One region of the Micromonospora sp. L31 genome, then DNA from elsewhere that is predicted to be linked to it. Evidence: riboswitches for the same ligand, from Rfam matches in the RefSeq annotation. Region 1 holds a riboswitch; the other holds the start of a gene.
What was found. Region 1 has a riboswitch for cobalamin ahead of bluB (5,6-dimethylbenzimidazole synthase). Riboswitches for the same ligand answer to the same signal wherever they lie in the genome.
Positions count from the first base shown of each region.

Region 2: linked by a shared signal. The riboswitch ahead of cobN (cobaltochelatase subunit CobN) and the one ahead of bluB (5,6-dimethylbenzimidazole synthase) in region 1 are both predicted to bind cobalamin.

Region 1 is NZ_JBQHDC010000001.1:268,929-272,329, forward strand. Features, by position in the region: gene ACTMS9_RS01360 (dihydrolipoyl dehydrogenase family protein) at 1-497, shown strand, start outside; gene ACTMS9_RS01365 (crotonase/enoyl-CoA hydratase family protein) at 490-1,251, opposite strand; cobalamin riboswitch at 1,324-1,521, shown strand; gene bluB (5,6-dimethylbenzimidazole synthase) at 1,558-2,184, shown strand; gene ACTMS9_RS01375 (DNA glycosylase AlkZ-like family protein) at 2,236-3,300, opposite strand; gene ACTMS9_RS01380 (ribonucleotide-diphosphate reductase subunit beta) at 3,320-3,401, opposite strand, start outside.
Region 2 is NZ_JBQHDC010000004.1:74,019-77,419, forward strand. Features, by position in the region: gene cobN (cobaltochelatase subunit CobN) at 1-1,943, opposite strand, end outside; cobalamin riboswitch at 2,256-2,432, opposite strand; gene ACTMS9_RS13100 (MBL fold metallo-hydrolase) at 2,837-3,401, shown strand, end outside.

The DNA of each region.
Region 1 (3,401 bases):
CCCGACACGCCGACGGTGGCCCCGACCCGAGCGGGACGGCCAGCGTGGTGGGCGGTGCGATGGGCGCGGCCAGCGCGGTCGGCGGCGCGATGACCGCGACCGGCCCGAGCGGTGCCGCCGGTACCCTGCCCCGCGCCGACTATCGGGCGCTGCCCCGGGTCACCTTCACCGATCCGGAGGTCGGTGCGGTCGGCCTCACCGAGCACCAGGCCCGCCAGCGCGGCATCAACGTGCAGGTCGGCATCGCCCAGCTGTCGTCGTCCGCCCGGGGTTGGATCCACAAGGCCGGCAACGACGGCTTCATCAAGCTCGTCGCCGACGCCGACCAGGGCGTGCTGGTCGGCGCGACCTCCGTCGGCCCGGCCGGCGGCGAGGTGCTGTCGGCGCTGGTGGTGGCGGTGCACGCGGCGGTGCCGTTGAGCCACCTCCGACACATGATCTACGCGTACCCGACGTTCCACCGGGCGATCGAGGACGCCCTGCGCGACCTCAGCTGACGGCGCCGTGGCGGCCGGCGCCGGCGGCGAACCGGGCCGCGCCGGCTGCCGCGTCCGTGTCCAGCGACCGCATGCCGTACGCCAGCTCGGTGGCGAGCGCCTCCGGCTCGGTCAGGCCGGCGGTGGCGAGCACCGACGCGCGGTCGTTGCGCAGGCAGGTCTGCGGGTGGCGGGCGATCTCGGCGGCCAACCGCTCGGCCTCCGCCCGCGCCTCACCCGGCGCGACCAACCGGTTGACCAACCCCATCGCGTACGCCTCCTCGGCGGGCACCGGGCGACCGGTGAGGATCAGGTCCATCGCCCGGCTCTCCCCGATCAACCTCGGCAGCCGGACCGTCCCGCCGTCGATCAGCGGTACGCCCCAGCGCCGGCAGAACACCCCGAGCACCGCGTCGGACTCGGCGACCCGCAGGTCGCACCAGAGCGCCAGCTCCAGGCCGCCGGCCACGGCGTACCCGGAGATCGCGGCGACGACCGGCTTGGACAGCGGCATCCGGGTCGGACCCATCGGGCCGTCGCCGTCCGGCTCGACCCGGTTGCCGCTGGGCGTGCCGATCACCTTGAGGTCGGCGCCGGAGCAGAACGTGCCGCCGGCGCCCCAGAGCACCGCGACCCGGGCCTCCGGGTCGGCCTCGAAGGCGCGGAACGCGTCGGCGAGCGCCCGCGCGGTGGGACCGTCGACGGCGTTGCGCGACGCCGCCCGGTCGAGGATCACCGTGGTCACCGGTCCGTCGTGCGTGACGTGTACGGCCATCGGCACAGCATGCCGCCCGGCGGCGCCGGCACGCCAGGGCGTGCCGGCGCCCGATGGGCCACTAGTATCGCGACGGCAACGATCATGCGAGGTGCCCCGCGTGCGCGGGGAGAATCGGGAAGCCGGTGCAAATCCGGCACGGGCCCGCCGCGGTGACCGGGGAGCCACCGTCCACGCGCGAGAGCGCAGCCACTGGCCGTACGGCTGGGAAGGCGGGCGGCCAGGCGTCGATCCGGGAGTCCGAAGACCGGCCTCGCGTCGACCGCCCACCCGTCCGGGGTGGGCCTTGCGCAGCGGGAGCCTGCCGTGGACCTCTACACCGCCATCCACCGTCGCCGGGACGTCCGGGCCCAGTTCACCGGGGCGCCGGTGCCGGACGACACCCTGCACCGCGTCCTCGACGCCGCGCACGCCGCGCCCAGCGTCGGCTACTCACAGCCGTGGGACTTCGTCCTGGTCCGGGACGCCGGGCTGCGCCGCCGCTTCCACGAGCACGTCCGGACGGAACGGGACACCTTCGCGGCCACCCTCTCCGACGAGGCGGCAGCACGGTTCGCCCGCATCAAGATCGACGGTGTGTTGGAGTCGAGCCTGTCGATCGTGGTGACCTACGACCCGTCGCGGGGCGGCCCGGCCGTGCTGGGCCGGCACGCCATCGCCGACGCCGGCCTCTACTCGGTCTGCCTGGCCATCCAGAACCTCTGGCTGGCCGCCACCGCCGAGGGCCTCGGCGTCGGCTGGGTCTCCTTCTACCGGGAGCCGTTCCTGGCTGACCTGCTGGGCATTCCCGCCGGCATCCGGCCGGTGGCCTGGCTCTGCGTCGGGCCGGTGACGCACCTGGAACAGGTGCCCGACCTGGCCCGGCACGGCTGGCGGCAGAAGCGCCCGCTGGCCGAGGCCCTGCACACCGACCGGTGGACAGGCAGTCGCTGACCCGTCGCGAACTGTGTGAAGAGTTGTGGTCGTCCCAGCGACGACAACTCTTCACGCCACGCTGACCGTGGGCAGGCCGAGCCAGGCCGCCAGCGCCGCCAACTCGGCGTCCACCGCCGCGGTGACGGCGGGGTCGAACGGGACGTCCTGGTGGATGGCGTGCACCCGCAGGATGCCGGCCCGGTGGTCGGCCGTGGCGTCCACCTTGCCGACGAGTCGGTCGTGGTGCAGCACGGGCAGTGCGAAGTAGCCCCAGCGGCGCTTCGCCTTCGGCAGGTACATCTCCAGGACGTACTCGAAGTCGAAGAGCTCCCGGGTCCGCTTCCGGTCGTGGACCAGCCGGTCGAACGGCGACAGCAGCGCGGTACGGCCGGCGAACGGCTGACCGACGGCCGCCGGGTCGACCCGCCACCCGCCGGCGGTGCCCTCGACCTGCGCCGGTTCACCGGCCTCCCCGACGACCGACGCCCGGGCGATGCCCAGCGAACGCAACCGCCGCTCGTCGCGCGTCCGCCGGGCCTCGTCCGCCGGGACGGCCGCCGTGCCGGCCGGGTAGACCCGCTCGGCCAGATCCCACCGGCGTTGCCGACCGACCCGGTCGGAGACGGCGATCTCGCCCCGGGCGGCGAGGATCTCCAGCAGTTGGGTGACGTTGCGGTTGTTCGTCCAGCCGGTCGACGGCCACGGCACCACGCTGCGGTCCGGCACGTCCCGGGAGAGCAGCGGGCCGGAGTCGCGCAGCAGGTCGAGCACGAACCGGTGGAACGTGGCGTTCGCCGCCAGCCAGGCGTGCTTGCGCGAGCCCTCCGGCGGCCACGCCGCCATCTCGGCGAGGTGCAGCCCGAGGTCCGCCGTCGGCCGCACCATGGCCTGGTGCTCGAACATGGTGCGGTCCCGCTCCACCGCCTGTCGCAGGTGGTCCGGCCGGTACCCGGCGCCCAGCCGCGTCCACGCGACGAGGTCGGCGCTGGGCGCCACGGCGGCCGTCGGATCCAGTTGCAGGAACGTCAACCTGTTGACCACGGTCAGCAGGTCCGGCGGGCGGTGCGCGTCCAGCAGTTGGGCGCGCACCGCGATCCGCCGGGCGTCGACCCGATCGAGCCGGTGGACAGGCATGAGCCGAGGCTATGCGCCCTCAGAAGTCGTCGTCCAGGCTGACCTCACCGCCGACGGCCACCTGGTACGCGGACACCCGCCGCTCGAAGAAGTTGGTCAGC
Region 2 (3,401 bases), on a different contig from region 1:
TACCCGTCGAGGTGCAGCACGAAGTCGTCGAAGTCGTCGGCGGCCGGCATGTCATCGGTGTGCAGGTCGTGGTGCAGCTCGGCGGCCCGGACCAGCTCCCAGATCTGCGCCCGCACGGTCGGCACCTTGGCCGGGTCGAGCGCCTGGACGGTGGCGTACTCGTCGAGGAGCTGTTCGAGTTTGGCCAGGTCGCCGTACGTCTCGGCGCGGGCCATCGGCGGGACGAGGTGGTCGACGACGACGGCGTGCGCCCGGCGCTTGGCCTGGGTGCCCTCGCCGGGGTCGTTGACGATGAACGGGTAGACCAGCGGCAGGTCGCCGAGGACGGCGTCGGGGGCGCAGTCGGCGGCGAGGCCGAGCCCCTTGCCGGGCAGCCATTCCAGCGTGCCGTGCTTGCCGAGGTGCACCACCGCGTCGGCGCCGAAGCCGCCGTCGGCCACCGGCGCGGCCAGCCAGCGGTACGCGGCCAGGTAGTGGTGGCTGGGCGGCAGGTCGGGGTCGTGGTAGATGGCGATCGGGTTCTCGCCGAAGCCACGCGGCGGCTGGATCATCAGCACCACGTTGCCGAAGCTCAGCCCGGCCAGGACCAGGTTGCCGCCGTCGGCGTACAGCTCGCCGGGCGGCTCGCCCCAGTGGGTGCGCATCCGGTCCCGCAGCGGCGCCGGCACCCGGGCGAACCAGCGCCGGTAGGTCTGCCCGGGTACCCGCGCCTCGGCGGCGGCGAGCTGCTCGGGGGTGAGCCATTCGACGTCGTGCCCGCCGGCGGCGATCAGCGCGTGGATCAGCGCGTCCCCGTCGGTGGGGACCGGCTCGTCGCCGAGGTCGTAACCGGCGTCGGCGAGGGCGGCGAGCAGCCGTACCGCCGAGGCGGGGGTGTCCAGGCCGACCGCGTTGCCGACCCGGGAGTGCTTGGTCGGGTACGAGCTGAGCACGACGGCGAGGCGCTTGTCGGCGTTGGGCACGTGCCGCAGCCGGGCCTGGCGGACGGCGATGCCGGCCACCCGGGCGGCCCGCTCCGCATCGGCGGCGTAGACCGAGAGCCCGTCGGCGTCGACGCGCTTGAACGAGAACGGCACGGTGACGATCCGCCCGTCGAACTCGGGGATGGCCACCTGCATCGCGGCGTCCAACGGGGAAAGTCCGGCGTCGCTGCCGGCCCACTGCTCGCGGGTGCTGGTGAGGCAGAGCGCCTGCACGATCGGCACGTCGAGGGCGGCGAGCGCGCCGACGTCCCAGGCATCCTCGTCGCCCCCGCCGGAGGCGTCCGCCGCGACGGCACCGCCGGCGGCGAGCACGGTGACGACCAGGGCGTCGCAGCGGGCGAAGAGGGGCAGCGGCCCGTCGCCGGGGGTGAGCCCGCGCAGCGAGCCGCAGAAGATCGGCAGCGGGTCGCCGCCGGCCGCCTCGACCGCGTCGGCGAGGACGTCGACGAAGCCGGTGTTCCCGGCGAGGGCGTGCGCCCGGTAGAAGACGATCCCGACGGTGGGGCGGGTCGCCGTCGACACCGCGGCGGCCCGGTCGCCGTGCACCCCGTACGCGGGGGTGGGCGCGGGCGGGTCGAAGCCCTCGCCGGTCAGCAGCACCGTGTCGGAGAGGAACCGGGCCAGCTCGGCCAGGTTCTCCGGACCCCCCTCGACCAGGTAGGACAGCGCCTGGGTGGCCACTCCGGAGGCCACCGTGGAGGCGGCCATCAGCTCCGCGTCGGGCACCGCCTCGCCGCCGAGCACCACCGTGGGCACGCCCGAGGCGAGCACGGCGGCCAGCCCGTCCGGCCACGCCTGCCGGCCGCCGAGCAGGCGTACGACGGCGAGGTCGACGCCGTCGAGCAGCGCCGGCACGGCGTCGGCGGCGACCCGGGCGGGGTTGGCCAGCCGGTAGTCGGCGCCGCTGGCGCGGGCGGCGAGCAGGTCGGTGTCGGCGGTGGAGAGCAGCAGGATGCGCACGGACGGCTCCGGAGAGTGACGCCCGGACCGGCGCGGGGCCGGTCGGGCGAGGCGAGGGGACGGGCGCGGTTCAGCGGGTACGACGGGCCGCCGGGCGGATCACCGGCGATGGACCGGTGGGCGGCACGGTGCGGCGGTCAGCGGTGAACGGCGGAACGCGGGGCGCGGGCGCCGGACGGGGTGTCCGGACGGTCGGCCGGCGCGACGGCGCGGCCGGGCAGGGGCGCGTCAGCGCGCCCGGAACGGGTACGACGGGGCTCGTCGGCGGTGGAGACGCTGCGCGTCATCGGGGTCCTCCTCGGGTGTCCACGCCCTGGGGTCGCTCCGACGGCCGAAGTATCCTGGCTTCCGGATCAACGCTCTCCCCCGGCCTTCCAACCGCAGGAACACGGCCGTGACTCGCAAGGGGGGATCGCTCCCCGGTGACAGTGGCGGGACCGCGCCGGAATCGCACCGACTTCCTTCACTGCCGTCAGGCCGCGAATGCTGCCACACCCCTCGGCACCGGGTCAACGCCGCCCCGGCTCGCGCCGGGCGGGCCGGCCCATCGAAGCCCGACGATCATCAGCGACCGTCCCCGCACTTCGGACAATGTCCGACCTCGATGTCGCGCCCCCTTTGCTCTGCTGCCTCGGAGGCACCACTGGGAGCGCTTCGCTGTTGCCGCGGCGGCAGCAGAGCAAAGGGGACGGTGCGGGCGGGTATCCGCCGGTCAGCGTCGACGGCGGGGCCATCGGCCGGGGGCCGAACGCCTACGATCGGTCCCGCCGGCCGAAGAATCGCCGGTCGATCGGGAAAGGACCCCAGCCATCGCCGAGCCCACGTTCCACCACCTCGCCGGCCGGGTCTGGCTCTACCCGGGCGATCCCGACCCGGGCACCATCCAACCGAGCGTGGCGCTGATCACCGACGAGCGCGGCGGCGTGCTGGTCGACGCCGGGCACAGCCCGGGCCACGCCCGGGAGATCCGCGCCGCGCTGACGGCGGCGGGGCTGCCCGAGCCGCGCTGGCTGGTCTACACCCACCACCACTGGGACCACGTGTGGGGCGCCTGCGCCTGGCCGGGCGTGGAGATCGTCGGGCACGTCGCCGGGGAGGCGCCGCTGCGCGCCGAGGCGGCCCGCCCGTGGAGTCAACGCTACCTGCGCGAGCAGGTCCGCGCCGAGCCGCGACTCGGCCCCAGCTTCCGGGCCCGCGCCCTGGCCATGGACTCCTGGGACGACTTCGCGGTGCTGCCGCCCACCCGCACCTTCACCGACGAGCTGGAGCTGCCCACCGGCGTACGGCTGCGCCACGTCGGCGGCCGGCACGCCCCCGACTCGACCGTGGTGCTGGTGCCCGACTCGGCGGTGATGCTGCTCGGCGACTGCTTCTACCCGCCGCCGATGCACCTGCGCCAGGACGGGGACGGCCCCGACCTGGCGCTGGTGCGCCGGCTGCTCGACGACCGCTACCACT